Regions from separate parts of the Kitasatospora sp. NPDC001539 genome, predicted to be linked through region 1. Evidence: riboswitches for the same ligand, from Rfam matches in the RefSeq annotation. Region 1 holds a riboswitch; the other holds the start of a gene.
What was found. Region 1 has a riboswitch for glycine ahead of gcvP (aminomethyl-transferring glycine dehydrogenase). Riboswitches for the same ligand answer to the same signal wherever they lie in the genome.

Region 1 (15,282 bases):
ACCGCCGTCGCGTGGGAGAGACTGGTTCGCACCAGTACGCTCCGTAGCACCAACCGCAGCACCAAACGTCGGAGTACCACTCCAGCAGGCCCGGGCCGCAACCGGGCCCGCAGCCTGTCCGAGGTTCTCACCCTGCCCCGCGGGCGGGTCTGTCACACGCAAGGGGATTCGCCCGTGAGTTTCTTCTCGAAGTTGTTCGGTCGCAACAAGGGCCGGGACGCGGCCGCCGTGGAGGCGCCCACCGCTCGGCACCGCCGCTCGGAGGACGAGCCCGCGGTGCCGGGCATGCGCCCCGCCCCCGAGGCCGCGCCCTACGCCGGACAGCAGTTGTACCGGGACGGCGGCGCCGCCCAGTACGCGGGCAATCAGGCGGGCTACGGCGCGTCGGTTGACCCCTCCGGCGACCCGCGCATAGGTTTCCCGTCAGGACCCTCAACCTCTGGTGGAGGGTTTGCCCCGGACCCGTACGCCGGGCACAACCCGTCGGGTGTGCCGCGCCAGGAGGCTGTGAACATGGCTGGCCCCACTCCGTGCCCCAGGTGCGGCAACCAGAACCCGGCCGCGGCCCGCTTCTGTTCCAACTGCGGTACGGCGCTGCGCGGTGGCCCGCTGCCCGAGGGGGCGGCGGAGACCACCTCGACCATCTCGATCTCCGGCCTGGAGTCCCACGACCCCACCGCCACGACCGGCACCGGCACCACGCCGGCCCTCTCGGCCGAGGTGCTGCAGGCGATCGACGCGCTGCCGCCGGGCTCGGCCCTGCTGATCGTGCAGCGCGGCCCGAACTCGGGCAGCCGCTTCCTGCTGGACTCGGACGTCACCACGGCCGGCCGTCACCCGCAGGGCGACATCTTCCTGGACGACGTCACGGTCTCGCGCCGCCACGTGGAGTTCCGCCGCACCCCGTCCGGCTTCAGCGTCGCGGACGTGGGCAGCCTGAACGGCACCTACGTCAACCGGGAGCGGATCGACGAGGTGCCGCTGAACAACGGCGACGAGGTGCAGATCGGGAAGTACCGGCTGGTGTTCTTCGCCGGCCACAACCGGGGGTACTGAAACCAACGTCGGCAGGAGCCCGAGTGAGCAGCGATTCCCCTTCTTCTCTCGGGGCGGCCACCCCCGCGTCGTCGTCCGGTCCGCAGGCGGACCGGGGCGGGCGCGGGGTGGTCGCGGGCCCGCGGCAGCCCGTCCGGTCGGACCGGCCCGCCGGCCGGCGCCGCGGCGGCGACGAACTGCTGAGCATCGGCGCCGTGCTGGCCCACCTGCGTGACGACTTCCCCGAGGTGACCATCTCCAAGATCCGCTTCCTGGAGGCGGAGGGGCTGGTGGAGCCGCAGCGCACGCCCTCGGGGTACCGCAAGTTCAGCCCGGCCGACGTCGAGCGGCTGGCCTACGTGCTGCGGATGCAGCGCGACCACTACCTGCCGCTGCGGGTGATCCGCGAGCACCTGGACGCGATCGAGCGCGGCGAGGCCCCGCCCGCGCTGCCGCCCGCCGCCGATGCCCGGCCGGGGCCGCTGGAGGAGGCCGACCGCGAGCTGGTGGCCCACGCCGACGTCGCCTCGGGCGTCCGGCTGGGGCGCGCCGAACTGCTGGCCGCGGCCGAGGCGGGGGAGCGGGAGCTCGCCGAGTGGGAGTCCTACGGGCTGGTCGCGCCCGGTGCGGACGGCGGTTACGACGGCGAGGCGCTGCAGGTGGCCCGGCTGGTCGCGGAGCTCGGCCGGTACGGGCTGGAGCCCCGGCACCTGAGGGCCATGAAGGCGGCGGCCGACCGGGAGGTCGCGCTGGTCGAGCAGGTGGTGGCGCCGCTGCGGCGGCACCGGAACCCGCAGACCCGGGCCCATGCGGAGGCCACCGCGCGGGAGCTGGCGACGCTGTCCGTGCGGCTGCACGCGGCGATGGTCCAGGCCGGGTTGCGGACCCGCGGATAGCCGCGGGAGCACCGGCCCGACCCACCGGGAGCACCGGCCCGACCCACCGGGTGCACCGCCCTGACCAGCGGCGTCGGCCCTGCGCTTTCATATCCGGGAGTGGAGCCATAGGGTTGCGTGTGTGAATGAGCTCGACGTCGTGGGTGTCCGAGTGGAGATGCCTTCCAACCAGCCGATCGTGCTGTTGCGGGAGGTCGGGGGAGATCGCTACCTGCCGATCTGGATCGGCCCCGGCGAGGCGACCGCGATCGCCTTCGCCCAGCAGGGCATGACTCCGGTGCGCCCGCTGACGCACGACCTGTTCAAGGACGTCCTGGAGGCGCTCGGCCAGCAGCTCACCGAGGTCCGGATCACCGATCTGCGGGAGGGCGTGTTCTACGCCGAGCTGGTGTTCGCCGGCGGCGTCGAGGTCAGCGCCCGGCCGTCCGACGCGATAGCGCTCGCGCTGCGCACCGGCACGCCGATCTACGGGAGCGAGGAGGTGCTCGCCGAGGCGGGCATCGCGATCCCGGACGAGCAGGAGGACGAGGTCGAGAAGTTCCGCGAGTTCCTCGACCAGGTGTCACCCGAGGACTTCGGGGGCGGCGGTCCGCAGTAGCGCGGGTCCGCGGTGGCGCGAGCGGGGCCTGATCGGCCGTTTCCCTCACCGTTTTGCCAAAAACCGTCCATCTACCCACACTAGGGGCACGAAAAACCACTCTCCTGAGTGATGTGGTCTGTCTGCCCCGGCGTGGCGATCGTTGACGGGTCATAGGGGACTGCCTACCGTCAGGAGTGGCTGTCCGGGTGGCCGATGCCCGCAGTCGGGTTGCCCGCAGCACAAGTGGACGGAGGTAGGCATGAGCAGCACCGGCGATGACGCGGCCGCAGGAGGCCTGTGCGCCGTGCACGTACCCCGCACCTCTCGTACCGTGACCGACCTGCCCCGCGTGGGCAGGTTCCCGGCCGTGCAGCCGGGCCAGCCCGCGATCGAGCGGTTGGCGCCGACGTCCGAACTGCTCGGCTTCCGTGGCCCGACGGCCTGCGCGGCGGCCGGCATCACCTACCGCCAGCTGGACTACTGGGCCCGCACCGGACTGCTGGAGCCCAGCGTCCGCACCGCGTACCCGGCGACCAGCCAGCGGCTCTACAGCTTCCGCGACGTCCTGCTGCTCAAGATCGTGAAGCGGCTGCTGGACGCGGGCGTCTCGTTGCAGAACATCCGGGTGGCCGTCGCCCATCTGCAGTCCGCCGACCAGGCCGACCTGGCCGGGCTGACGCTGATGTGCGACGGGGCGACGGTGTACGAGTGCACGACGCCGCAGCAGGTGGTCGATCTGCTGAAGGGCGGTCAGGGGGTGTTCGGCATCGCGGTCGGAGCCGTCTGGCAGGAGCTGGAGCTGACCCTCGGGCGGCTGCACGCGGAGCGGACCGACACCGGCGAGACGCTGGTGGGGCACGACCCGGCGGACGAGCTGGCGCAGCGCCGCAACCGCGCGGTCTGACGAGGCGCCGCCACCCGCGCGGCGACGGTGCGTGACCGGATCTGACGAGGCCGTGGGCCCGGACGGGGAACCGTCCGGGCCCACGGCCTCGTCGTGTTGCCCGGCGGGACGATCGAGGGAGGGCACGTGAGGGTCGGCACCGGGATCTCGGGGCTGCTGCGGCGCCGGGCGGTGGGGATGCGGGCACGGCTGCGGACGCGGCGGACCCAGCGCAGGGTCTTCCAGGTGACGGCGGTGCTCTGCTCGTCGGTGCTGGCACCGAGCGCCTGGCTGTGGATCGCGGCGGGGGACCGGGTCGGCACGGTGGAGAGCGCGCCGTCCGCGCCGGTGGCGGTGGTCTTCGGAGCGGGGCTGGACCAGGGCAGGCCCTCGCCGTACCTCGAGCACCGGCTCACGGCGGCGCTGGACCTGTACCGGGAGGGGAAGGTGCGGGCCGTGCTGGTGACCGGGGACAACGGGCGGGTCTCGTACGACGAGCCGGACGCGATGTACCGGTACCTGACCGAGCACGGGGTACCGCCGGGGCGGGTGGTCCGGGACTACGCCGGCTTCGACACCTGGGACTCCTGCACCCGGGCGCACCGGATCTTCGGGGTGGACCGCGCGGTGCTGGTCAGCCAGGACTTCCACGTCCGGCGGGCGCTGGCGCTGTGCGAGGCGGCCGGCATCCGCTCGTACGCGGTCGGGGTGCCGGAGCCGCACGACGCCACCTGGCTGTACGGCGGACTGCGGGAGGTCGCCGGGGCGGGCAAGGCGGCGGTGAACGCCTGGCTGCGGCCGGACCCGGCACTGCTCGGCCCGCAGGAGGACGGCGTCGCGAAGGCGCTGGCGGAGGCGGCGGAGAGGCGGTAGGCGGCGGCCCGGCCGCCGGCGTCGGCCGGGTTCGCACGCACTGTCGGACCCGTGCGCGATGATCGGCGGGTGCGATCTCTGCCGAGCATCATCCACCTCGACATGGACGCCTTCTTCGCGGCGGTGGAGCAGGCGGCCAAGCCGAGCCTGCGCGGCAAGCCGGTGGTCGTCGGGGGGCTCGGCGGTCGCGGGGTGGTCTCCACGGCCTCCTACGAGGCGCGCAGGTTCGGGGTGCACTCGGCGATGCCGATGGCGCAGGCGCGGCGGCTGTGCCCCAACGCGGCCTTCCTGGCCGGGCGCTTCGAGGCCTACCGGCAGAACAGCGAGATCGTGATGGGGCTGCTGCGGGAGCTGTCGCCGCTGGTGCAGCCGCTCAGTCTGGACGAGGCCTTCGTCGACCTGGAGGCCGGTCCGTACGGCCCGGTACTGGCGGAGGCGGACCACGAGACGGGTGAGCGGCTGGTGCTCGCCCTGGCGGAGGATCTGCGGGCGGACATCCACCGCTCCACCGGGCTGACCGGTTCGGTCGGGGCGGCGGGCTCCAAGCTGATGGCGAAGATCGCCTCCGAGCAGGCCAAGCCGGACGGGCTGGTGCTGATCGAGCCCGGGCAGGAGCGGGCCGTGCTCGGGCCGATGCCGGTCCGGGCGCTGCCCGGGATCGGGCCGGCCACCGAGCAGGTCCTGCGGCGGGCCGGGCTGAGTACGGTGGCGGACCTCGCGGAGGCGGGCGAGGCGGAGTTGGTCGCGCTGCTCGGCCGCGCGCACGGCGCCGGGATCCACCAGATGGCGATAGGGCTGGACGAGCGGCCGGTGGTCGCCGACCAGGACGCGAAGTCGGTCTCGGTGGAGGACACCTACGAGGTGGACCTGGCCGACCGGGACCGGGTGCTGCGCGAGGTGGAGTCGCTCTCGGCGCGGTGCGTGCGGCGGCTGCGGGCGGCGGGGCGCTCCGGGCGGACGGTGGTGCTGAAGGTCCGGCGGTTCGACTTCTCGACGCTGACCCGCTCGGAGACGCTCGGCGGGCCGACCGACGACCCGGCGGTGATCACCGCGATCGCGCGCCGGCTGGCCGAGCAGGTGGACATCACCGGCGGGGTGCGGCTGCTGGGGGTGGGCGTGGCGCAGCTCGCCGACTACACCCAGGAGGACCTGTTCGCGCAGGCGCTGCGGGAGGAGGCGGCGGAGCACGCCGAGGCGGTCGAGGCGGCGGAGGCCGAGCAGGAGCGGGAGGCGGCCGCGGTGCGACGCTGGCTGCCCGGGCAGGACGTCCACCACGCCGAGTTCGGCCCGGGGTGGGTGCAGGGCAGCGGGGTCGGGCGGGTCACCGTACGGTTCGAGACGCCGTGGAGCGGGCCGGGCCGGGTGCGGACCTTCGCGGTCGACGACCCGGCGCTGGAGCCGGCCCGGCCGCTGCCGCTGCGGCGGGTGGCGGACGCGGGCGGGACGCAGGGGGAGGAGGGGCCGCAGCGGCCGGAGGGCTGAGGGGCCCGGGCGGCCCTGCCGGTGGAGGGGGTCGGGACGTGGAACGGCCCCACCCGGTGGGTACCGGGTGGGGCCGTTCACACCGTGCCGGCTCCGCGCGTTCGTGATGCCCTCGCGACGTACGGAGGCCGGGTCCGCGCGCCCTGTCCCTGAGCGCGCGGGCCGGACGCCTCGTCAGGCGTCGGTCTTGACCAGCTGGGTGCTGGAGTCCTGCGGGGCCGAGCCGCCCGGGGCGCCCGGGGCGGCCGCGACCGGCTTGGCGGTGCGGATCAGGAACGGGACGGCACCGGCGACGATGCAGACCACGGCGGTGGCCCAGAACGCGTGCTTGTAGGCGTCCAGGGTGGGCAGCAGCACCGGGATCTTGATCGGGAGCTTCATGGTGTCGCCGGTCAGGATGGCGGTCATCACGGCGGTGCCGATCGCGCCACCAACGGTGCGCAGCACGGAGTTCATGCCGTTGGCGATGCCGCTCTGCTCGACCGGGACGGCGCCGTTGATGAAGGCCGGCATCGCGGCGAAGGCGAGGCCGATGCCGAGGCCGAAGATGGCGGAGGCGGTGTAGATGTCACCCTCGTGGCTGTGACGCAGGGCCAGGTAGGCCATGGCGACGGCGCCGAGGACGCCACCGAGGACCAGCGGCAGGCGGGGGCCGCGGCGGGCGATCAGCACGGCGCCGAGCGGGGCGGCCACCATCGAGCCGATCGCGGACGGCAGCAGCATCACGCCGGCGTGCAGGACGGTCGCGGTGAAGCCGTAGTGGGCCAGCTTCTCCGGGGTCTGGGAGAAGTTGCTGATGACCATGAACGAGCCGTACATGCCGAAGCCGATGAGCAGGCCGGCCAGGTTGGTGAAGGCCACGGCCGGGCGGGACATCATCTTCAGGTCCACCAGCGGGTGCGCGACCTTGGTCTCGATGATCCCCCAGACCAGCGCGACCACGGCGGCGACGGCGAACAGGCCGAGGGTCTTGGTGGAGGTCCAGCCCCAGTGGTTGCCCTGGCTCACCGCGACCAGCAGGGCGGAGAGCCAGCCGGCCAGGGCGAGCGCGCCGAGCGGGTCGGCGCCGCCCTCCTTGTCGGTGACCGGGTCGGACGGGACGCGCAGGGCCACCAGGGCGATCGCGATCAGGCCGAAGGCCAGGCCCATCCAGAAGATCGACTTGTAGTTCCAGTGCTCCAGCAGGAGGCCGGTGGCCACCAGGCCGAGGCCGGAGCCGACGCCCATCGAGGCGCTGATGGCGGCGACGCCGCCGGTCACCTTCTGCTTGGGAAGCTCGTCGCGGACGATGCTGATCGCCAGCGGCATCACGCCACCGCCGGCGCCCTGCAGGACGCGGGCGACGACCAGCCAGGTGAAGGAGTGGGTGCCGGCCGCCAGTGCGGATCCGGCGACCAGGCCGGCCAGCGAGATGAGCAGCATGGGCTTACGGCCCCGGAGGTCGCCGAAGCGGCCCAGCAGGGGAGTCAGCACGGCTGCGGAGAGCAGGTTGGCGGTCATCAGCCAGGTGATGTTGGACGTGGAGACGTCCAGCTCCTTGGCCAGCGAGGGCAGGATCGGGACGACCGCGGTCTGCACCACGCTGAACGACAGCATCGCCAGGATGAGGGCCGGCAGGACCCGGGCGCTGCTCTGCTTCTCGGCCGCGGTGGTGGGCTGTGGTGCCTCACTCACGGTTGCTTCCTCCCGTACATAGTGAATGAACTGAAGTAAATATGCCCGGAGATACTTCAGAGTGTCAAATATCGAGCGGTTAAGCTTTGGCAAAGCGGGGAAGTCCGGGGCACGGCAAGGGCCCCGGAGGGGATCCGGGGCCCTTGGGGGAGGAGGGGCGGGCGGTCAGACCACCGGGCGCGAGCCGTCGGAGCGGGCGCCGTTGGTGACCGGGGCGCTGTCGTCGTGGACCTCGACGTGCTCGCGGCGGAGCTCGTCCTGGACGACCTCCTCGGCGGTGTAGCGCTCGACGACCAGGCGCACCCGCTCGATCGGCGCCAGATACTTGCGCACGACGGGGCGCTCCTCGCGGAGGGTGACCTCCTCGACGTCCTCGGCGATCTCCTTCTCGGTCAGCGCGGCGCGCTCGGCGTCGCTGACCGGCACCCGCTCCACCCGGACCCGCTCGCGGACCACCGGGACGCGGCGCTCGACCTGCTCGCTGGTCACGTACTTGCGCAGCTTCGCGGTGCCCAGGACGTGCCACTCGGTGGTGATGTCGAGCCGCTCCTCGCGGCAGGTGATCTCGACCGGCGCCGTCATGGCCGAGGTGCCGGTGTCGGCGGAAGGCGCGGGCACCGGCGCGGGGGTGGCCGCAGCCGGTGCGGGCTGCGGCTTCGGCTCGAACACGGGAGCGGTCGCCACGGGGGCGGCGGGTGCGGGGGCGGCGAGGGTCGGCACGTGGGTCTCCCGGGCGGTGTCGGTGCCGAGGGCGCCGGGGCCGGCGACCGCGGTGGTCGGGCCCGGCTCGGCGGAGTGGAAGGCGAGCGGCGGGGCGGTCGTGGTGGCGGTCGTGGTCGCCGCCGCCGCGACGGCCGGCGCCGTGCCGAAGTCGAGGTCGGGCTGGGCGGTCCGGCCTGGCTCCTCGCCGGCGGTGCGGGCGTCCACCGGGGTGTCGAGCCCGTAGTAGCGGTAGAGCTGGAGCTCCTGGGCCGGCGACAGGTGCTGGCCCACGCCGAAGTCCGGCGAGTCCTTGACCAGCGACTTGTCGTAGGGGACCCGGAGCTCGTCACCGGAGAACTCGCTCGTGGTGAGGGGGACGAAGGCGTCGCGGCCGAAGATGCCGGTTCGCACGGCGGCCCACTCCGGCTGGCCGGTCGCGTCGTCCAGGTACACCTCGTCGACCGTGCCGATCTTGTCTCCGTTGCGGTCGACCGCCTTGTGGCCGATGAGATCCCGGGGGTCGATGTCGGTCTGCACTCTTTCCTCCAGTCCGCTGCGCCTGCGGAACTCCCGCAGGTACGGCGGTCGGAGCACACCCGTCCCGTCCGCCACTTCACACCAAAAGGCATGAATGGGACCGACGCGACCGGGGTGCGCCGGACGGGCTTCGTGCTGGGCCGTCCGGGGGACGCGCGTAGACCTCGAGTGACCTGACGCACCCGTGATCCGAAGGCCGCCCGCTGGTACCCTGGGCCGCGACCGCCGAACCCGCTCGGGAGAGTCCACGACCGCGAAAACCGCTGGTCGGGGCGCCGAAGGAGCAAACCCTCCCCGGAATCTCTCAGGCATCCGTACCGTGCGGGATAGGTCACTCTGGAAAGCAGGGCAGGATCGCCGGCGCGGGAGCCGACGATCACCACCCTCACCGACGGTGCAAGCCGACGGAGCGCCGACAGCGCGACGTGCGGGCGAAGCTCTCAGGTCCCGATGACAGAGGGGGAGGCCTTTCGGGTTCGCCCGCCCGAGCCGGTCCGCCGTCCGCAGCGGATGGCCGTCGGCGTGCGCGCCCCCGCCGGTCCGTGACCAGGAGGCCTCGACCACCATGAACGCCCAGCCGAACGCGGGACGCCCCATCGGCGCCTCGACCCTCACCGAGCTCGAGTCGGCCAGCCCCTTCGAGAACCGCCACATCGGCCCCGACGCCGCCGCCCAGGAGAAGATGCTGGCGTCCGTCGGCTACGGCTCCCTGGACGAGCTCGCCGCCACCGCCGTTCCCGAGGCGATCCGCTCCATCACCGCCCTGGACCTGCCCGCCGGCCGCAGCGAGGCGCAGGTCCTCGCCGAGCTGCGCGAGCTGGCGGGCCGCAACAAGGTGCTCCAGCCGATGATCGGCCTGGGCTACTACGGCACCTTCACCCCGCCGGTCATCCTGCGCAACGTCATGGAGAACCCGGCCTGGTACACCGCCTACACCCCGTACCAGCCGGAGATCTCCCAGGGCCGCCTGGAGGCGCTGCTCAACTTCCAGACCCTGGTCTCCGACCTGACCGGTCTGCCCACCTCCGGCTCCTCGCTGCTGGACGAGGGCACCGCGGCCGCCGAGGCGATGGCCCTGGCCCGCCGCGTCACCAAGGTCAAGGGCGGCGTCTTCCTGGTCGACGCCGAGACCCTCCCGCAGACCATCGCGGTGATCAACACCCGGGCCGTGCCGACCGGTGTCGAGGTCGTCGTCGCGGACCTGTCCGACGGCATCCCGGCCGAGGTCGCCGAGCGCGGCGTCTTCGGCGTGCTGCTGCAGTACCCGGGCGCCACCGGCGTCGTCCGCGACCTCGCCCCGGTGATCGAGCAGGCGCACGGGCTGGGCGCGGTCGTCGCCGTGGCCGCCGACCTGCTGGCGCTGACCCTGCTGAAGTCCCCGGGCTCGCTGGGCGCCGACATCGCCTGCGGCACCTCGCAGCGCTTCGGCGTGCCGATGGGCTTCGGCGGCCCGCACGCCGGCTACCTGTCGGTGCGCGCGGAGTACGCCCGCTCGCTGCCCGGCCGCCTGGTCGGCGTGTCCGTCGACGCCGACGGCAACCGCGCCTACCGCTTGGCGCTGCAGACCCGCGAGCAGCACATCCGCCGCGAGAAGGCCACCAGCAACATCTGCACCGCCCAGGTGCTGCTCGCCGTGATGGCCTCGATGTACGCGGTCTACCACGGCCCGGACGGCCTGGCCGACATCGCGCGGCGCACCCACCGCTACGCCGCCGCCCTCGCCGAGGGCCTGCGGGCCGGCGGCGTCGAGCTGCTGCACGGCGAGTTCTTCGACACCGTCACCGCCGTCGTCCCGGGCCGCGCCGCCGAGATCGCCGCCGCCGCCCGCACCCACGGCATCAACGTCCACCAGGACGGCGCGGACCGGATCTCCGTCTCCACCGACGAGACCACCACCCGCGAGCACCTGGCCGGCGTCTGGGCCGCGTTCGGCGTCCCCGCCGTCGAGATCGCCGAGGCCGCCGAGGCGCTGCCCGCCGCGCTGCTGCGCGAGGACGAGTACCTCACCCACCCGGTCTTCCACAGCCACCGCTCGGAGACCGCCATGCTGCGCTACCTGCGCCGCCTGTCGGACCGGGACTACGCGCTCGACCGCGGCATGATCCCGCTGGGCTCCTGCACCATGAAGCTCAACGCGACCACCGAGATGGAGGCCGTCACCTGGCCGGAGTTCGGCCAGCTGCACCCCTTCGCGCCGATCGACCAGGCCCAGGGCTACCTCACCCTGATCCGCCAGCTGGAGCAGCAGCTGGTCGAGGTCACCGGCTACGACGCCGTCTCGATCCAGCCGAACGCCGGCTCCCAGGGCGAGCTGGCCGGCCTGCTGGCCGTCCGCGCCTACCACCAGGCGAACGGCGACACCCAGCGCGACGTCTGCCTGATCCCGTCCTCCGCGCACGGCACCAACGCCGCCTCCGCGGTGATGGCCGGCATGCGCGTGGTCGTGGTGAAGACCCTGGTCGACGGCGACGTGGACGTCGAGGACCTGAAGGCCAAGATCGAGCAGCACCGCGACAACCTGTCCGTGCTGATGGTCACCTACCCGTCCACCCACGGCGTGTACGAGACCCAGATCACCGAGATCTGCGCCCTGGTGCACGAGGCCGGTGGCCAGGTCTACGTGGACGGCGCCAACCTGAACGCCCTGGTCGGCCTGGCCAAGCCGGGCAAGTTCGGTGCGGACGTCTCGCACCTGAACCTGCACAAGACCTTCTGCATCCCGCACGGCGGCGGCGGCCCGGGCGTCGGCCCGGTCGCGGTGCGCGCCCACCTGGCGCCGTACCTGCCGAACCACCCGCTGCAGGAGGAGGCCGGCCCGGCCACCGGTGTCGGCCCGATCTCGGCCGCGCCGTGGGGCTCGGCGGCGATCCTGCCGATCTCCTGGGCGTACGTCCGGCTGATGGGCGGCGAGGGCCTGAAGCACGCCACCCAGGTCGCGGTGCTGAACGCCAACTACATCGCCAAGCGGCTCGCGCCGCACTTCCCGGTGCTCTACACCGGCCCGGGCGGCCTGGTCGCGCACGAGTGCATCATCGACCTGCGTCCGCTGACCAAGGAGACGGGCGTGACGGTGGACGACATCGCCAAGCGCCTGATCGACTACGGCTTCCACGCGCCGACGATGTCCTTCCCGGTGGCCGGCACGCTGATGATCGAGCCGACCGAGTCCGAGGACCTGCACGAGATCGACCGGTTCTGCGACGCGATGATCGAGATCCGGGCCGAGATCGAGAAGGTCGGCTCGGGCGAGTGGGCGGCCGAGGACAACCCGCTGCGCAACGCCCCGCACACCGCCGCCGCCCTGGCCGGCAACTGGGCGCACGGCTACTCGCGGCAGGAGGCGGTCTTCCCGGCGGGCGTGAACCCGGCGGACAAGTACTGGCCGCCGGTGAGCCGGATCGACGGCGCGTACGGCGACCGCAACCTGGTCTGCTCCTGCCCGCCGCTGGACGAGTACGGCGTCTGATCCCGCGGACGCGGACGAAGAGGGGCAGGGCCCCGGCAGAACGTTTCTGCCGGGGCCCTGCCCTGTGCGCTGTCCGGTCGGCGGCCACCCCGTCGGGCGGTGCCGGGGCCCATGGCCACCGGTCGTACGGTTGCGGCGGTACGGGTCGGGCCGGTCGGGCCCCGGCACCGGGTCGACCCGGCGCCGGGAGGCCTCAGGCCGCGTGGGCGACGGGGCGGCGCGGGGCGATCACCCGGCCGTCGGGCAGCAGCTCTCCGGTGTCCTCGAACAGGACGACGCCGTTGCAGAGCAGGCTCCAGCCCTGCTCAGGGTGGCAAGCCACCGGCACGGCCGCCTCGCGGTCCTCGGACTCGGCCGTCGGGCACTCAGGACGGTGCTGGCACATACGCGTACCCTCGCTTCGCTCTGCGATCCTCCCCGTGGTGCGGTCCCGGAGGGTTGCTGCCGTCCGGGGCCGCCGCGGTAGTCGGATCCTGTCCGCAACGCCGGCCAGGTGTGGACCGGCGTTCAAGTGGGTAGGACAGGTGGTCCTTCCACGCTGGTTCCCAGTGTCGGCATCTGCGGACGCGCGCGCAGCGATTTCGTGACATGCGCCACAAGTCCCGGGCAGAGATCACCCGTTCAGGTGGGGCCCGGGGGAGAAAGCGCACCGACGGGTCAGCCGTGACATGGCCCGGTGGGGCCATTGCGGATGGCCCGCCCAGGTGGTGGCCGTTCGGGTGAGGCCGCCGGGGCGCGCACGGCGAAGGGCCGCCGGGCGGGGTGACCCGGCGGCCGGTGCGGCGGGGCCGCTCTCAGGTGGAGCCGAGCAGCAGCGGCCGGGAGAGCGGGGTGCGGGCGAGCAGCGGCAGCAGCTCGGCGGCCGGGTGGGCGCGGTGCGCGGTGACGCCGAGCGGAGCCGGGGCGAGCGGGATCAGCAGGTCGTCGCCCGGGTCGGCGTCGGGGCCGTGCAGCCAGAGCGCCGTCGCGTACTGGCCCGGGAAGGTGAGCAGCCGGGGCTGGCAGCGGACGCGGGAGCTCTGGGCGAGCTGCCAGGCCTCGCGCAGCGCCCGGACGGTCGAGGAGAGGTAGGGGCCGGCGGTGAAGTGGGAGAAGGTGTGGCCCTCGGCGCTCTGCACCACCTCCGCGGCGGCGGCCACCTCGGCGCCGTCCTTGATCAGGAAGCGCCAGCCGGTCCTCCGGGCGGCGGTGAGCTCGGGGCGCGGGCCGTCCAGGACGTGCACCGCGAGCGGATGCGCGGGGAGCAGTGGTCCGGTCGGGTGACGCAGGGCTGCGGCGGCGGGTTGGCGCAGCGCGGCGTCCGAGTCGAGCGCGGCCAGGACCGCGCGCAGGGCACTCGGTGGGGGCTGGGGGGTTTGCAGGGTCATGGCGGGGTCCGCCTCTCCAAGCGAGATCGGCGTGCGAGTGCGGCATACCGGCGTGGCGCGGTGCGTCGTCGGTGACGGGCCTGGCCGTGTCCGGTTGTGCAGGATCGCGGAGCCGGCGCGGTCGCCGCCGTCGAGGAGTGCCTCGGGGCGGGAGAAGACCGGCCGGAGCGCAGTGCGGATTCCTCGAATTCATCGAACAAATGCGCAGGGTGATCTGTTTATCACAGGCTGTGGCGCCGGGCAAGTCCACAGATGCTCTGAATAAGCGTCAGTTCCCTTTCATTGCAAGCCAGTACAAGCATTCGGGTATCGATCTTCGGGGTGGGCATGATGCTGGCACGGTCGGACGGCCGGGTGGGTCAGGAGGAGGGGACCGTGGGCGAGAAGGTCGTGGCGACTCGGGCGGATCTGGCGGACCGGCAGCAGTACCGGCTCAAGCTCCAGGCCTGCCTCGACGCGCTCGGGCGGATGCTGCGCGAGAACCGATTCGACCGGCCCCGGGCGGTGATGGGCCTGGAGATCGAGCTCAACCTGGCCGACGACCAGGGTCTGCCGGTGATGCGCAACGCCCAGGTGCTCAGCGCGATCGGGTCCAGCGACTTCCAGACCGAGCTGGGCCAGTTCAACATCGAGGTCAACATCGTGCCGCACCGGCTCTGCGGGCACGTCTTCGAGGAACTGCGGGAGGAGATCGACACCGGGCTGCGCTACGCGGACCGGCGCGCGGCCGAGGCCGGCGCCCGGATCGTCATGGTGGGCATCCTGCCGACCCTGGAGCACGACCACACCGGGCTGGACGCGATGAGCCACAACCAGCGGTACAGCCTTCTCAGCGACCAGATACTGGCCGCCCGCGGCGAGGACATCGCGCTGGACATCGAGGGCGTCGAGCACCTCCAGCTCGAGTCGATCACCATGGTGGCGGAGGCCGCCGCGACCTCGCTGCAACTGCACCTGCAGGTGACGCCGGAACGGTTCTCCTCGGTGTGGAACGCCGCCCAGGCGATCTGCGGCCCCCAGCTGGCGATGGGTGCGAACTCCCCGTTCCTGTTCGGGCGGGAGCTGTGGCGGGAGACCCGCCCGGTGCTGTTCCAGCAGGCCTGCGACACCCGTTCGGCCGAACTCAAGGCCCAGGGCGTGCGCCCGATCACCTGGTTCGGCGAGCGCTGGGTGGACTCGGTGTACGACCTGTTCGAGGAGAACCTGCGCTACTTCCCGGGACTGCTGCCGATCTGTGACGACGAGGACCCGATGAAGGTGCTGACCTCCGGTGGGGCGCCCCGGCTGTCCGAGATGCGGCTGCACAACGGCACCATCTACCGGTGGAACCGGCCGATCTACGACGTCTCGGGCGGGGTGGCGCACCTGCGGGTGGAGAACCGGGTGCTGCCGGCCGGGCCGACGGTGGCCGACACCCTGGCCAACGCCGCCTTCTACTACGGGCTGGTGCGGGTGCTCGCCGAGCAGCCCCGGCCGGTCTGGACCCGGCTGCCCTTCGAACGGGCGGACGAGAACTTCCGCCAGGGCGCCCGGTACGGCATCGACGCGGTGTTCCAGTGGCCGCGCTCCGGCCGGGCCGGCCGCAGCGGGGGGCTGCAGACGATCTCCGCCGTCGACCTGGTGCTGAACGAGCTGCTGCCGATGGCCCACCAGGGGCTGGACGAGTGGGGCGTGGAGCCCGCCGACCGGGACCGCTACCTGGGGATCATCGAACAGCGCTGTCTGCGCCGCACCAACGGCGCGGCCTGGCAGAGCGCCACCTTCCACCGGCTGCGCGAGCAGTACGG
Region 2 (15,282 bases), on a different contig from region 1:
GAGCTCGTCGGCGCCGACGTAGCCCTTGTGCTTCAGCATCTCGACCATGATGCCGACCAGCTTGCCGCCCGCCGCCCTCACCTCGTCGGCGAGCAGGCCCATCAGCCCGGCGTTCGAGCCGCCCCAGACCAGGGTGTGGCCGCCCTCGCCCAGCAGCCGGGCGAACTCGGCGGCCGGGGCGGAGTAGCGGTCGTCGAGCGAGTACGCGGAACAGAAGACGCAGATGTTCATAATGCCGACCGGTCTATCACGTCCGCCCGCCGCCGCTCGCCGGTGCCACCCCCTGAGGTGCTCGGCGTGCGACCTCTCGAGATATCCGACCTGATCACCGCCGTGGACCCGGCCGACGGCCGCCGGCTCCCGTCGTCCGCCCACCGTCAGTCCGGGTACGGCACCAGCTTCGACAGGTCCAGGCCGAAGCCGAAGGGCGCCGGGATGGTGATCGTGTCACCGAACTTCCGGTCGCTGCGGGTGTGGTACCGGTCCCGGTCCGGCTCGGAGAAGAGCGCCACCGTCTGCTGACGCGGATCCACGATGAGGTACAGCGGGATCCGCATCACGGCGTAGTCGCGCAGCTTGTCCATCCAGTCGTTGCCCGGATTGGACGGCGAGACGATCTCCACGGCGATCAGGGCTTCCTCGGCGGGGGCCTTGTTGCCGGGCTGGGAGAGGGCCTCCAGCGGGAGGTACGTCAGATCCGGCTCGCGCCCCTTGGTGACGTCCGGGCTGACGATCTCGCTCCGCTCGCTGGGAAGGTAGCCGTCCGGAGCGTGCTGCTCGAACTGCCGGCGCACCTGGGCCACGTTGAGCTGGTGGATGTTGGACGGCGACGCCTGCATGATCAGCGTGTCTCCGGACCACTCGATCCGGACTCCGTCCGGGGCGATCCGCTCCAGCTCCTCGATGAAGTCGCGGTGCTGCTCGTAGAAGGTCATGCGTCCCTCCGGATGGCGTCCAGGGCTGTCGTCGGCCGTGGGGCGGGGTCGACCCCGCACGGTTCCACCACTATGACCGACCTCACCCGAGCCCCCGGCCGCGTCGCCCCGGCGGAGCGCAGGCAGCCGCCTACGCCGTGACGGCCGGGCGCTCCGTCGTGGCGATCGTGGCGGAGCCGACGACCCGGGTGCCGTCGTAGAGCACCACCGCCTGGCCGGGAGCGATGCCCCGGACCGGGGTGTCCAGCCGGACCCGCAGTTCGCCGTCCACGACCGACGCGAAGACGGGCACCTCCTCGCCGTGGGCGCGCAGCTGGGCGGTGTAGCGGCCCTCGGCGAGGGGCTCGGTGCCGCACCAGCGGGGGCGGATGGCGGTGAGCGCGGTGACGTCGAGGCCCTCGACGGGGCCGACCGTCACGGTGTTGTTCACCGGGGAGATGTCGAGCACGTAGCGCGGCTTGCCGTCGGCCGCCGGGCGGCCGATCCGCAGGCCCTTGCGCTGGCCGATGGTGAAGCCGTACGCGCCGTCGTGCTCGCCGAGCTTGGTGCCGTCCACGTCGAGGATGTCGCCGGTCGCGGTGCCGAGGTGCTTCGCGAGGAAGCCCTGGGTGTCGCCGTCGGCGATGAAGCAGATGTCGTGGCTGTCCGGCTTCTTGGCGACGGCGAGGCCCCGGCGCTCGGCCTCCGCGCGGATCTCCTCCTTGGTGGTGTCACCGAGCGGGAAGAGCGAGTGGGCCAGCTGGTCGGCGTCGAGCACGCCGAGGACGTACGACTGGTCCTTGGCGGCGTCCACGGCCCGGTGCAGCTCCCGCTCCCCGGACGGCAGGTCGACGATCCGGGCGTAGTGGCCGGTGCAGACGGCGTCGAAGCCGAGGGCGACCGCCTTGTCGAGCAGCGCGGCGAACTTGATCTTCTCGTTGCAGCGCAGGCACGGGTTGGGCGTGCGCCCGGCCGCGTACTCGGCGACGAAGTCGTCGATCACGTCCTCGCGGAACCGCTCGGCGAGGTCCCAGACGTAGAAGGGGATGCCGATCACGTCGGCGGCGCGCCAGGCGTCCCGGGAGTCCTCGATGGTGCAGCAGCCGCGCGCGCCGGTGCGGAAGGACTGGGGGTTCGCGGACAGCGCCAGGTGGACGCCGGTCACCTCGTGGCCCGCTTCCACGGCGCGGGCGGCGGCGACGGCGGAGTCGACTCCGCCGGACATCGCCGCGAGCACGCGCAGGCGGCCGGTGGAGGGAGTGGTCGGGGCACCCGGGAAGTCAGTCATGGTGACTACAAGCGTACGGGGCCGCCGGACATGCCCTCCCGCCGGACGGACTCCACCGCCGCACCCCGCCGCTACCGCCGTACGGTCGCCAGCCCCGCGTTGCGGGCCCGCTGCACCGCCGGCCCGATCGCCGCCGCCAGCGCCGCGACGTCCTCCCGCACCGAGGTGTGCCCGAGCGAGAACCGCAGCGAGGCGCGGGCCAGCAGCGGGTCCACGCCCATCGCGAGCAGCACGTGGCTGGGCTGGGGCACGCCGGCCGAGCAGGCCGAGCCGGTGGAGCACTCGATGCCCTGGGCGTCCAGCAGCATCAGCAGGGCGTCGCCCTCGCAGCCGGGGAAGGAGAAGTGGGCGTTGGCGGGCAGCCTGCCCGCCGGCGACGGGTCGCCGTTGAGCACCGCGTCCGGGACGGCCGCCAGGACGGAGGCCACCAGCTCGTCGCGCAGCCCGCCGAGCACCGCCGCGTGCTCCTCCCGCCGGTCCACGGCGAGCGCCGCGGCGGCCGCGAAGCCGGCGGCGGCGGGGGCGTCCAGGGTGCCGGAGCGCACGTCGCGCTCCTGGCCGCCGCCGTGCAGCAGCGGGACGGGCGCGGCGCCGCGGGAGAGCAGCAGCGCGCCGATGCCGAACGGTCCGCCGATCTTGTGCCCGGTGACGGTGAGCGCGGTGAGCCCCGACTCCGCGAAGGAGACCGGGACCTGACCGAGCGCCTGCACCGCGTCGGCGTGCATCGGGATGCCGTACTCGGCGGCCACGGCGGCGAGTTCGGGCACCGGCTGGACGGTGCCGACCTCGTTGTTGGCCCACATCACGGTGACCAGGGCCACGGACGCCGGATCGCGCTCGATCGCCGCGCGGAGCTCCGCGGGGTGCACCCGGCCGTGCCCGTCCACCGGGAGGTACTCGACCGACGCGCCCTCGTGCTCGGAGAGCCAGTGCACCGCGTCCAGCACCGCGTGGTGCTCGACCGGGCTGCAGAGCACCCGGGTGCGGGCCGGGTCGGCGTCCCGGCGGGCCCAGTACAGGCCCTTGACCGCCAGGTTGTCGGACTCGGTGCCACCGCCGGTGAGCACGATCTCGCTCGGACGGGCGCCCAGCGACTCGGCCAGCGACTCGCGGGCCTCCTCGACCACCCGGCGGGCCCGGCGGCCGGCCGCGTGCAGGGACGAGGCGTTGCCGACCACCCCCAGGTGCGCCGTCATCGCGGCGATCGCCTCGGGCAGCATCGGCGTGGTCGCCGCATGGTCCAGGTATGGCATAACCATCCGATTGTAGAGGGCGACCCGGTCGGGGCCCCGGCTCGGTGCACCGATCCGGCCACCGGGCGCGCCCCGGCCGGACGGCGGAGTCCGGTACTGGTTTGTACCACCGCGCCACCCAGCGGTTAGCCTGACGGCCACTTCTCGAGCGAGTTTCCAGGGGGCGTCATGTCGCAGTCGGTCGACCGCGCGCTGACCCTGCTCGGCTCTCTCGGCGAGGGACCGCTCTCGCTGGAGCAGGCCGCGGGCAGCCTCGGAGTGCACAAGTCCACCGCGCTGCGGCTGCTGCGCACGCTGGAGGAGCACGGCTTCGTCCGGCGCCAGCCGGACCTGCGCTACCGGCTCGGCGGCCGGGTGCTCTCACTGGCCGACCGGGCACTGGAGGACTTCGACGTCCGGCAGGTGGCCGCGCCCTACCTGGCCGCGCTCAACGCGCGCTGCGGCTACACCGTCCAACTGGCCGTGCTGCACGACGGCGAGGTGCTCTACCTGGACGAGGTGGCCGGGCCGAGGGCGGCCCGGCCCTCCCGGATCGGGCGCCGGGCGCCGGTGACCGGGACGGCGGTCGGCCGGGTGCTGCTCGCCGGGCTGCCCGAGGACGGCGCCCGCGAGGAGGAACTGCCGCCCGAGCTCGCGGCGGTGCGCCTGCGCGGCTGGGCGGCGGAGTCCGCCGAGCACCGGGAGCCGGTGACCTGCGTGGCCGCGCCGGTCGCGGGCACCGGCGGGCGGACGGTCGCGGCCTGCGCGCTGAGCGCCCCGGCCAGTCAGGTGCGGCCGGCCGAGCTGGCCCGGATGGTGCCGGAGCTGCTCTGCACGGCCGAGGCGATCTCGCTCGCGTGCGGCGGCTCGCCTACTCCTCGCTGGTGCGAGAACCGTTGCGGTGCCAAGCCCGCGGGGCGCGCCAGCCGTACTTCAGCGCGAGCATCCGCAGCCCGAAGGCGGTGAGCGCGGCGGCGGTGCCGGTGGCCCCGGTGAGCCGGTCGGCGCCGATCAGCACGGCCACCAGGGCGGCGCCGACCAGGGCCGGGACGGCGTAGATCTCCCGGTCCCAGCGCAGCAGGGAGGGGATCTCCCCGGCCAGCACGTCGCGGATCACCCCGCCGCCGGCCGCGGTCACCATGCCGAGTGCGACGGCCGCGGCCGCGCCCAGCCCGTAGTCGTGCGCCTTGGCGGTGCCGGTGACGCAGAACAGGCCGAGGCCGAGGGCGTCCAGGGTCTGCACCGCACGGTTGATCCGCTCGACCTGGGGGTGCAGGAAGAACACCACCAGGCCGGCCGCGAGCGGCGTCACGAAGTAGCCGAAGTTGCTGAACGCGGCCACCGGGGTCGCCCCGATCACCAGGTCGCGGATCACCCCGCCGCCGAGCGCCGTGGCCTCCGCCAGTACGCAGATCCCGAAGATGTCCATGTTCTTGCGGACGGCGAGCAGGCCGCCGGAGAGGGCGAAGACGAAGATGCCGGCGAGGTCGAGGGACTGCTGCACGTCGGAGGGGAAGATCTGCGAGGTCACCACACAACTATGACCTGTGCGGAACCCTCCCCTCCGCCTGCGTCGGGCGGAGCCGGTCGTTCCCCTCGCTCCGCCCGGGGCTGCGATGGTCGTCGCTCCGGGCTGTGCTGGTCGTTCCCCTCGCCCGGCCCGGGGCTGCGATGGTCGTTCCCCTCGCTCCGCCCGGGGCTGTGCTGGTCGTTCCCCACGCTCCGCCCGGGGCTGCGATGGTCGTTCCCCTCGCTTCGCCCGGGGCTGTGCTAGTCGTTCCCCTCGCTTCGCTCGGGGAAGTGACACGCCACCTGGTGCCCCGTCTTCAGCGCCGCCAGCGGCGGCTCCTGGGCGGCGCACACGTCCTGGGCCTTCCAGCAGCGCGTCCGGAAGCGGCAGCCGCTGGGCGGGTTGATCGGCGAGGGCACGTCGCCCTTGAGCAGGATCCGCTCGCGGCCGGCCCGCTGGCGCCGGCGCGGGTCCGGTACCGGGACGGCCGACATCAGGGCGTTGGTGTACGGGTGCATCGGGCTGCGGTAGAGCGAGTCCCGGTCGGCGATCTCCACGATCTTGCCGAGGTACATCACCGCCACCCGGTCGGAGACGTGCCGGACCACCGAGAGGTCGTGCGCGATGATCAGGTAGGTCAGGCCCAGCTCCTGCTGGAGGTCGTCCAGCAGGTTGACCACCTGGGCCTGGATCGACACGTCCAGCGCGGAGACCGGCTCGTCCGCGACGATCATCTTGGGCCTCAGGGCGAGGGCCCGGGCGATGCCGATGCGCTGGCGCTGGCCGCCGGAGAACTCGTGCGGGTAGCGGTTGTAGTGCTCGGGGCTGAGCCCGCACAGCTCCAGCAGGTCCTGGACGGCCTTCTTGACCCCGCCCTCGGGCTCCACGCCCTGGAGCCGGAAGGGCGTGCTGACGATGGTGCCGACGGTGTGCCTGGGGTTCAGCGAGGAGTACGGGTCCTGGAAGATCATCTGGATGTCGCGGCGCAGCGGCCGCATCGCGCCGACGCCCAGGTGGGTGATGTCGGTGCCCTCGAACTCGATCTTCCCGCCGGTGGGCTCGTCGAGCCGGGTGACCAGCCGGCCCATGGTCGACTTTCCGCAGCCGGACTCGCCGACGACGCCCAGCGTCTCGCCGGCGTTGACCGTGAAGTCGATGCCGTCGACGGCCCGCACCGCGCCGGTCTGGCGCCGCAGCAGTCCACCGCGGATCGGGAAGTGCCGGGTCAGGCCGGTCACCTTCAGCAGCGGCTCGCGCTCGGGGGCAGGCGCAGGCGCGGGGATCGCGGCCGCCTGAGTGTCCGTCATCGGTTCTCTCCAGAAAGGTGGTACGAGGCCGGGCTCACAGCCGGGGCGCGATCTCTTCGGCGAAGATGCGGTGCCGCTCGTCGGCCGGCAGGTGGCAGGCCGCGAAGTGGCCGGGCGCGGCCTCGGCCAGCACCGGGACCTCGTCGGTGGAGCGTCCGCCGGTCAGCTGGGCGTACGGGCAGCGCGGGTGGAAGGCGCAGCCGGACGGCACGTTGATCAGGCTCGGCGGGGTGCCCCGGACCGGGACGAGCCGCTCCTGCAGCTCCCGGTCCAGGCGCGGCATCGATCCCAGCAGGCCCCAGGTGTAGGGGTGTTCGGGCGCGTCGAAGAGGGTCTCGGCCGGGCCGCGCTCGACGCACTTGCCGCCGTACATCACCAGGATGTCGTCGGCCAGCTCGGCGACCACTCCGAGGTCGTGGGTGATGATGATGACGGCGGACCCGAACTCGTCCTGGAGGTCGCGGATGAGGTCCAGGATCTGCGCCTGGACGGTGACGTCCAGGGCGGTGGTGGGCTCGTCGGCGATCAGCAGCGAGGGGTCGTTGACCAGGGCCATGGCGATCATCGCGCGCTGGCGCATGCCGCCGGAGAACTGGTGCGGGTAGTCGTCCACCCGGCGGTCGGGCTGCGGGATGCCGACCCGGTCGAGCATCTCGATCGCGCGGGTCCGGGCCTGCTTCTTGGAGGCCTGGGGGTGGTGCACCCGGTACGCCTCGACGATCTGCTGCCCCACCGTGTAGTAGGGGTGCATCGCGGTCAGCGGGTCCTGGAAGATCATCGCCATCTCGCGGCCGCGCAGTTGGCGCACCCGGTCCGGTCCGGCGGCGATCAGCTCCTCGCCGCCCAGCCGGATCTCGCCGGTGATCCGGGCCCGCTTGGAGCGGTGCAGGCCCATGATGCCCAGCGAGGTGACGGACTTGCCGGAGCCGGACTCGCCGACGATGCCCAGGGTGCGCCCCTTGTGCACGTCGAAGCTGACGCCGTCCACCGAGCGGACCAGGCCGTCGTCGGTGTCGAAGTGGATCCTCAGGTCGCGGACGGAGAGGAACGGCTCGCCCGACGGGGGCGACGCGGCGTCCGCCGGGGTCTTCTGGAGCTCGGTCACGAGAGCCTCACGCGGGGGTCGACGAGGGCGTACAGGAGGTCGACCACGAGGTTGCAGACGACGATGAAGAAGGCGGCCAGCAGGGTGACGCCGAGGACCTTGGGCAGGTCGTTGTCGGAGATCGCCTGGACGGCGAACTGGCCGACGCCCTTGAGCGAGAAGACCTGCTCGGTGATCAGCGCACCGCCGAGCAGCAGCCCGAGGTCCATGCCGAAGATGGTGACGATGGGGGTGAGCGCGGAGCGCAGCCCGTGCTTGACGACCACCTTCCGCTCGACCAGGCCCTTGGCCCGGGCGGTGCGGATGTAGTCCTCGCTCATCGTCTCCAGCATCCCGGCGCGGGTGAGCCGGGCGTAGAGCGCGGAGTAGAGGAAGGCCAGCGAGATCCACGGCAGGATCAGGTTGCGGGCCCACATCAGCGGGTCGGAGGTGAAGTCGACGTACTCGAGGTTGTCCAGGATCGGCCACTCGTAGCTGAAGACCGTCAGCAGCAGGGCGCCGGTGAAGAAGACCGGCAGCGAGACGCCGGCCAGCGCGACGCCCATGGAGAGCCGGTCGAAGATCGAGCGCGGCTTGAGCGCGGAGATCACGCCGGTGGTGACGCCGGAGACCAGCCAGAGCACCGCCGCGCCGATGGCGAGCGAGATGGTGACCGGGATCCGGCTGGTCATCTCCGGCCAGACCTCCAGGTGGTTCTTGAAGGAGTAGCCGAAGCAGGGCACGTGGCAGGTGGCCGGTTCCGGCCCGAACTTGTACTCGGCGCCGCTGACCAGGCCCTTGAGGAAGTTCCAGTACTGGGTGTACAGCGGCTGGTCGAAGCCGAGGTTCTGTTTGACCGCCGCGATCGCCTCGGGCGACGGGTTCTTCCCGATGTACTGCGCGGCCAGCTGGTCGGTGGTCTCGCCGGCGAAGCGCGGGAGCAGGAAGAAGATCGCGAAGGTGACCGCGCTGACGACCAGCAGCAGCACCGCGGCCGCGAGGATCCTGCGGATGATGTAGGCAAACACAGTTGGGCGGCTCCGGCGGCCGCCGCCGTCCGGGGTCTGCCGGACGGCGGCGGCCGCCGCTGCCTTCACCTGCCTTCAGGGATGCGGAGCCAGGCTCTTACTTGGTGGTGCCGATGTTCAGGTAGTCGTACTCCCCCGACCAGGCCGGGTTGGACCCGAGGTTGGTGGCGCTGTCCGGGCGGTACAGGAAGACCTTGAAGTCGGTGAGCGGGACGTAGACCGCGGACTCCATGACCTTCTTGTCGATGTCGCCGTAGATCTTCTCGCGGGCGGCCCGGTCCGGGTTGACCGCGGCGTCGTCGAGCAGCTTGTTGACGGCCGGGTCGTTCAGCTGGGCCAGGTTGCTGTTGCCGGACGCCTTGATCGCCCGGCCGTCGACGATCTGCTGCAGGAAGCCGTAGCCGGTCGGCCAGTCGGCGCCCCACTGCATCATCATCAGACCGATGTTGTGGTCCTGGGTGAACTGCGGCGCACCGGCCGAGTCCGTCAGGTACTTGCCCTGCGGGTACTGCTGGATCTCGACGTTGATGCCGATGTTCTTCAGCTGGGCCTGGATCTGGGTGGCCGCGGCGACCTCGGTGGCGCGCTCGGTGCGGGCGGACAGGACGGTGGTGAAGCCGCCGTCCTTGCCGCAGGCCTTCAGCGCGTCCTTGGCCTTGGCCTGGTCGCCCTTGTTGTCCTTGGTCTCGTACAGGTTGAAGTCCTGGTGGCCCGGGATGTCCGGCGGGAGGACGGTGTTGGCCACCTGGCCGCGGATCGGGCCGCCGAGCGCGGTCTGCACGGCGACCTTGTCGATCGCGTACTGGACGGCCTTGCGGCAGTCGACGTTGTCGAACGGCGCGACCTTGGTGTTGATCGCCATGTAGACCAGGCGGCCGCCGTAGGCGTTGTCGGTCTTGGCCTTGAGCTTCGGGTCGCGCAGGATCTGCGCCTGGGTCTGCGGGTCGACGCCGCCGCCGACCAGGTCGACCTGGGCGTTGCCGGCCAGCAGGTCCTTGTCGATGGTGGCCTGGTCGATGTTCATCTTGAGCACGATCTTGTCCGCGAGCTGCTTGCGGATCGGGTCGGTGCTCTTGTCCCAGTTGGTGTTCGGCACCAGGACGGCCTGCTTGCCGTCCTCGTAGGACTCGAACTTGTAGGCGCCCGAGGCCACGACGTGCTTCACGTAGTCGGCACCGGTGTCCTTGGCCTGCGGGACCGGCACCGTCTGCGGGGCGCTGACCAGGTAGTCGAAGTCGGCGAAGGGGTGCTGGAGGTGGAAGACGATCGTGGTGTCGTCCGGCGTCTCGATCGACTTCAGGTCGCCGGTCTTGTCCTTGTACGGGCCCTGGTACGGCGTCGGGTTGTCGACCAGCAGGTCGTGGAAGTAGGTCGGGCCGTTCGAGTTCACCTCGGGCGCGAAGTTCGAGCGCTCCACGGCGTACTTGACGTCCTTGGAGGTGATCGGGGTGCCGTCGTCGTACTTCAGGCCCGCGCGCAGCTTGTAGGTCCAGGTCAGGCCGTCCGCGCTGGGCTGGCCCAGCGACTCGGCGAGGTCCGGGACGAGCTTGTTGCCGTCCGCGCCGGCCGCCGGGTTGAAGGTGGTCAGCGGACGCCCGTACAGGCGCGAGAAGTTGTAGATGTACGCGTAGTAGGTGTTGCCCGGGTCGAGGGAGTCCGGGGTGCCCTTCATCTCGTAGGTGACCGTCCCGCCCTTCTTGTCCGAGGCGTTGACGATCTGCTTGGTGGCCGCGTCGGCGCCGCCGCTCGAGTCGTTGGAGCTTGCCGAGGAGGACTTGGCGTCGCCGCTCTTGGAGCTGGACGAGCAGCCGGTGACGACCAGGACCACGGCGGCGGCCGCGGCGGTCAGCGCGACGGTACGGGACCTACGCATGGGTGAGATCAACCCCTTGAGGATGTGGAGGAGGAAAGGCGCCCTGACGCTGGGTCAGTTGCTCTTGGGATCGAGGGCGTCACGCAGCCCGTCGCCGAGCAGGTTGAACGCGAGCACGGTGATGAAGATCGCCAGGCCGGGGACCACCATGTACTGGGGGTCCACCTGGTAGTAGTTCTTCGCGTCGGCGAGCATGCCGCCCCAGGAGGACTGCGGGGGCTGGATGCCGACGCCGAGGAAGCTCAGGCCGGCCTCGAAGAGGATGTTGGTCGGGATCAGCAGGGTCGAGTAGACCAGGATCGGGCCGACCAGGTTCGGCAGCAGCTCCTTGAACAGGATGAACGGGCCGCGGGCGCCGAGGCTGCGGGCGGCGTGGACGAACTCCCGCTCGCGCAGCGAAAGGGTCTGTCCGCGCACGATCCGGCCCATGTAGGGCCAGTTGAAGAAGCCGATCACGAAGATCAGCACCATGATGTGCAGCGGGAGGCCGTGCAGGCCGAACGCGCCGCCCTGGAGCGAGGCGGAGATCGCGATGGCGAAGAGCAGCAGCGGGAACGCCAGGAAGACGTCCATCAACCGGCTGATCAGGGTGTCCACCCAGCCGCCGTAGTAACCGGCCATCACGCCGAGCACGGTGCCGAGGGTGTTGGACAGCACGGTCGCGCCGAAGGCGACCAGCAGGGAGACCCACGAGCCGTCGACCACGCGGGCGAGCAGGTCGCGGCCCTGCAGGGGGTCGATGCCGAGCAGGTGGTCCCCGCTCATCCCGCCCCAGTCCCCGAGCGGCAGGCCGCCGAGGTCGGCGTCCAGCAGGTCCGTGTTCGGCTGGTCGGGGTCGAGCCCGAACAGGGCCTCGATCGGCCCGGACAGCACGGCGAGCAGGATCAGCAGGATCACCACGATGCCGCCGGCGACGGCGGCCTTGTCCCGCTTGAAGCGGGTCCAGGCGATCCGACCGAGGGAACGGCCCTCGATCGTCTTGGCCGGGCTCGCGGTGGCTGGCGCCTCCGGTTCGTTCCCGGCGGTGGTCACGGATGCGGTCATGGTCAGTTGGTCCCCTCGCCGACGGTGGCCGGCCCACGGGTGCCGGGCGCCGGCTTCGGCGGTGCGGCTGCGGACGTGCGGAGGTGCTTAGGAGGAGCGGTGCGCGCGGCAGTGCGTCGTGCACAGGCACTGCCACCACGCGGGATGGGCGTCGCGTGGTCGAGCTGTCGGCGTGCGCGCTCACCTTTGTGGGGTTTCCAGTACGCGCGATGCGTTGCGCAGAACTCTCTGTCATGCGAACTGGCTTGCGCCAGCCCTGACAAGCGACAGATGCCCAACTGTGATCTGCGCGCATGCACCTCCCCGGTCTTCGGCATATCCCTCTTCACACGGCTGTAACAGCCATGTCAAGATGGGCGGACTTCGGGAACGGGAAATTCGTCCGGAAAGCACCGAAGCCGACCTGATGGCGAATCAGGTCGGCTTGGTGAATATGCGTTTGGCCCCGGGTTTGTCAGCGGCCCGGGTATCCGGGCCACGACCGCGGCCCCTGCGGCTGCCCCCAGCCCGGCGCGTTCGGCTGCGGGCCGTAGGACCACCCCGGCGCCGGCTGCCCCGGCAGCGACTGCGCCGGGTACGGCACCGGCGGGTACGGGCCGGTCAGCGGGCGCCCCGCCTCCCGGTCGAAGAACGGCCGGGCGTTGGCGCGCATCCACAGCGCCACCGGGTCGTACTCGTCGGCCATCGCCACGGTGGACACCGCGAGCCCCTCGGGCGCCACCGCGATCGCCCGCTGCATCAGCGCCCGCACCGCCTCCACGGCCGGCGGCGAACTCTCGTAGAGGTCCAGGCCGATCGCCAGGTACGGCTCCCCCACCGCGGGCTGCACCCAGGCCCGGCGCAGCGCCCGCACCGCGCGCACCTCGCCGGCCTGCCGCTCCAGCAGCGCGAAGAACTGCTGGGCGTTCACCTGCGGCTCGCTCAGCTTCAGGGGGCCGGCCGGCAGCCGGTCCAGACCCGCGGCGATCCGCCGCAGGTCCGCCCACGGCACGCCGACCCCGCCGCCGGGGGCGTGCGGGTTGAGCCACAGGCCCCAGCGGGTGCGGTACAGCGAGGCGGCGATCTCCCGCCCGGAGATGACCTCGTGGGCCCGGGCCCAGCCGGAGGCCGTCAGCTGCTCGAGCGAGGTCACGGCCGGGGCGTAGCCGTGGCCGCTGATCTCCATGTTCCCGTACTGCGCGTCCGGGCTGCCCGGCGTGCCGTGCCAGAGCAGCATCCAGACCTGGCCGTCGGCGAGCGCGTGCAGCAGCCGCTCGTACGCGTCGTAACGCTCCGGCGCGACGTCGCGCAGGGCGCGCTCCAACGCGCCCGGATCCGCCGGGCGCCCGGCCGGCGCCTGGCCCCAGGGGCCCGGCCCACCGCCCGTTCCCGCTCCCGCACTCATGCGCCCACCTCGCCGCGCCTCTTTCCTCAACCCAGCCGGCCCGTCAGCCGCCTGCACGCACCCTATGGCGCGGCACCGGCCACCGCCACGGCGACGTGCTCACGAACGATCCCCGCTCACATCCGCGTATGGAAAGGCAGTACCCGGGTGAGCAGCCACTCGACCACCGGGTCGTCGGCGAGGTCGAGCAGCACGAGGTGGACGCCGCCCGGCAGCGGCGCGGTTCCCAGCGCCCGGCCGAGCGCCTCGTTCACCGCGCCCGGGTCGGCCGGGGCGGCCGGATCCAACTGGACGCCCACGAACATCACGGTCGGCTCGCCCTCGATGCTGGCCAGCGCCCGGCGCGCGGTCAGCACCCCCGGCAGCGCCGACAGTTCGGCCCGGCAGGCGGCCAGGAAGTGCTCCGGGTCCTCGCCCGGCACCGGCTCGCGCAGCGCCACCCGGCCGCCGGTCGGCGCCTCCGGCTGGTCCCAGCGGTCCTCCCGCGGCCCGCGGCGCAGCTCCGCCACGCCCTGCGGCGGCACCGGGATGCCCACCGCGGCCTCGGGATTGACCGCGATGCCCACGCCCAGCGGCAGTCCGCGGGCGAACTCCCAGGCCGGCGCGATCGCGAAGGCCATCCCCGGCGCCTGCTGCAGGAACACCTCCTGCGAGGAGAACACCGGCACGTACGGGTCCCCGGCCAGTTCGACGGTCGGCAGGTCCAGCGACTGCCCGGCCGGATCGCCGCCGGCCGGCAGCGGGATCCACACCTGGCTGCGGGCCAGTACCTCGATCACCCGCGGCGTCGCGCCGGGGTCGCCCAGCGCGGCCGTCAGCACCTGCTCCAGCTCGTTGGCCGGCCAGGCGCCGCCCGGCGGCGCCGCCTCCGGGCCGCCCCACCCCTGCTGCTGCTCCACCGGGTACTCCATGCGCCGCCGATCCGCCCTCGTGCCGGTCGGCCGCCCACTGCTGCGCCGACGCGCAGAAGTCTAGGGGCCCGGTGGGACGCCGGTCGGGCGCCGGTCGGGCACGGGTTCGACTTCGGGCGGTGTGACCGGGCCCCCCTCCCCCCGCGCCCGTGGACGTGCCATGATGTGCGCGTCCGACGGCATGCGCCGCGGGCCCCCACAACTCCACACCGGCCGCTCGAACCCGCGCGGGAGAGTCCGGAGTGCCGCCCAGGCGGTACGGCCGGCGCCGAAGGAGCAAGTCCTCCCCGGAATCTCTCAGGCCCCCTTACCGCACGGGTTAGGCACATCTGGAAAGCGGCGCCCGGCCCTGTCGCGCGCCCACCCACGGTGCAAGCCGCCATGCTGTCCTGGATGCTGGAAACAGCTGCGGGCAGGTGGGCGGTGAAGCTCTCAGGTTCGACGACAGATGGGGAGACCCACGCCGCCGCATGCCCGCGCGCAGGGTCGGTCCCCGAGCGGGTCCCGTCCCGGCGCGTGCACCCCTGAGTGCCCCGACCGAGGAGTTCCTGGCCATGTCGTCCCTCCGCCTGACCGCGCTCGACGCGCTGCACCGCGCCCTCGGCGCGACCATGACCGACTTCGCCGGCTGGGACATGCCGCTGCGCTACGGCAGCGAGCGCGAGGAGCACCTCGCCGTCCGCACCAAGGCCGGTCTGTTCGACCTCTCGCACATGGGCGAGATCACCGTCACCGGCCCGCAGGCCGGCGAGATGCTGGACCACGCGCTGGTCGGCTTCGTCTCCGCGCTGGGCGTGCTGCGCGCCCGCTACACGATGATCTGCGCCGAGGACGGCGGCATCCTGGACGACCTGATCGTCTACCGGCTGCGCGAGGACGCCTTCCTGGTCGTCGCCAACGCCTCCAACGCCCAGCTGGTCCTGGACGAGCTGATCGCCCGCGCCAAGGGCTTCGACGCCGTCGTCACCGACGACCGCGACACCTACGCCCTGATCGCCGTCCAGGGCCCGGAGTCCACCGCGATCCTGGCCGGAACCACGGACGCCGACCTGCCCGGCCTGAAGTACTACGCGATCCTCCCGGCCCGGGTCGCCGACCGCGACGTGCTGCTGGCCCGCACCGGCTACACCGGCGAGGACGGCTTCGAGATCTTCTGCCACCCGGGCGACGCCGAGGACGTCTGGCAGGCGCTGACCGCCGCCGGCGAGGGCCGCGGCCTGGTGCCGTGCGGGCTGTCCTGCCGCGACACCCTGCGCCTGGAGGCGGGCATGCCGCTGTACGGGCACGAGCTGTCCACCGACCTCACCCCCTTCGACGCGGGCCTGGGCCGGGTCGTCCGCTTCGACAAGACGACCAACGACGGCGCCTTCGTCGGCCGCAAGGCGCTGGAGCAGGCGGCCGCCGCGGCCGAGGCCAACCCGCCGAAGGTGCTGGTCGGCCTGGTCTCCGAGGGCAAGCGGGTGCCCCGCGCCGAGTACACCGTGGTCTCCACCGAGGGCGATCCGATCGGCCGGATCACCTCGGGCGCGCCGTCCCCGACCCTGGGCAAGCCGATCGCGATGGCCTACGTCGACGCCGCCCACGCCGCCCCCGGCACCACCGTCGCGGTGGACGTGCGCGGCAAGCACGAGCCGGTCCAGGTCGTGGCGCTGCCGTTCTACAAGCGCGCCCGCTGAGCCCGCCCCGGCCGGGCCCGCGGGCCCGGCC

Region 2: it holds a riboswitch for glycine, as region 1 does, so the genes downstream of both, gcvT (glycine cleavage system aminomethyltransferase GcvT) here and gcvP (aminomethyl-transferring glycine dehydrogenase) in region 1, are expected to answer to the same signal.

The regions. Positions count from the first base shown of each region.
Region 1 is NZ_JBEPAK010000007.1:50,841-66,122, reverse strand. It holds gene ABT247_RS03210 (double zinc ribbon and FHA domain-containing protein) at 514-1,056, shown strand; gene ftsR (transcriptional regulator FtsR) at 1,236-1,931, shown strand; gene ABT247_RS03200 (bifunctional nuclease family protein) at 2,053-2,529, shown strand; gene ABT247_RS03195 (MerR family transcriptional regulator) at 2,771-3,415, shown strand; gene ABT247_RS03190 (SanA/YdcF family protein) at 3,593-4,267, shown strand; gene ABT247_RS03185 (DNA polymerase IV) at 4,337-5,749, shown strand; gene ABT247_RS03180 (MFS transporter) at 5,924-7,423, opposite strand; gene ABT247_RS03175 (PRC and DUF2382 domain-containing protein) at 7,589-8,662, opposite strand; glycine riboswitch at 8,889-8,992, shown strand; glycine riboswitch at 8,994-9,126, shown strand; gene gcvP (aminomethyl-transferring glycine dehydrogenase) at 9,228-12,128, shown strand; gene ABT247_RS03165 (DUF5999 family protein) at 12,322-12,513, opposite strand; gene ABT247_RS03160 (hypothetical protein) at 12,923-13,495, opposite strand; gene ABT247_RS03155 (glutamate-cysteine ligase family protein) at 13,871-15,282, shown strand, end outside.
Region 2 is NZ_JBEPAK010000088.1:10,865-26,146, forward strand. It holds gene ABT247_RS16125 (LOG family protein) at 1-231, opposite strand, end outside; gene ABT247_RS16130 (Uma2 family endonuclease) at 378-935, opposite strand; gene mnmA (tRNA 2-thiouridine(34) synthase MnmA) at 1,066-2,202, opposite strand; gene ABT247_RS16140 (cysteine desulfurase family protein) at 2,274-3,455, opposite strand; gene ABT247_RS16145 (IclR family transcriptional regulator) at 3,624-4,400, shown strand; gene ABT247_RS16150 (trimeric intracellular cation channel family protein) at 4,306-4,965, opposite strand; gene ABT247_RS16155 (ABC transporter ATP-binding protein) at 5,205-6,251, opposite strand; gene ABT247_RS16160 (ABC transporter ATP-binding protein) at 6,286-7,356, opposite strand; gene ABT247_RS16165 (ABC transporter permease) at 7,353-8,363, opposite strand; gene ABT247_RS16170 (ABC transporter substrate-binding protein) at 8,461-10,236, opposite strand; gene ABT247_RS16175 (ABC transporter permease) at 10,291-11,280, opposite strand; gene ABT247_RS16180 (enhanced serine sensitivity protein SseB C-terminal domain-containing protein) at 11,735-12,664, opposite strand; gene ABT247_RS16185 (enhanced serine sensitivity protein SseB C-terminal domain-containing protein) at 12,781-13,575, opposite strand; glycine riboswitch at 13,794-13,898, shown strand; gene gcvT (glycine cleavage system aminomethyltransferase GcvT) at 14,130-15,251, shown strand.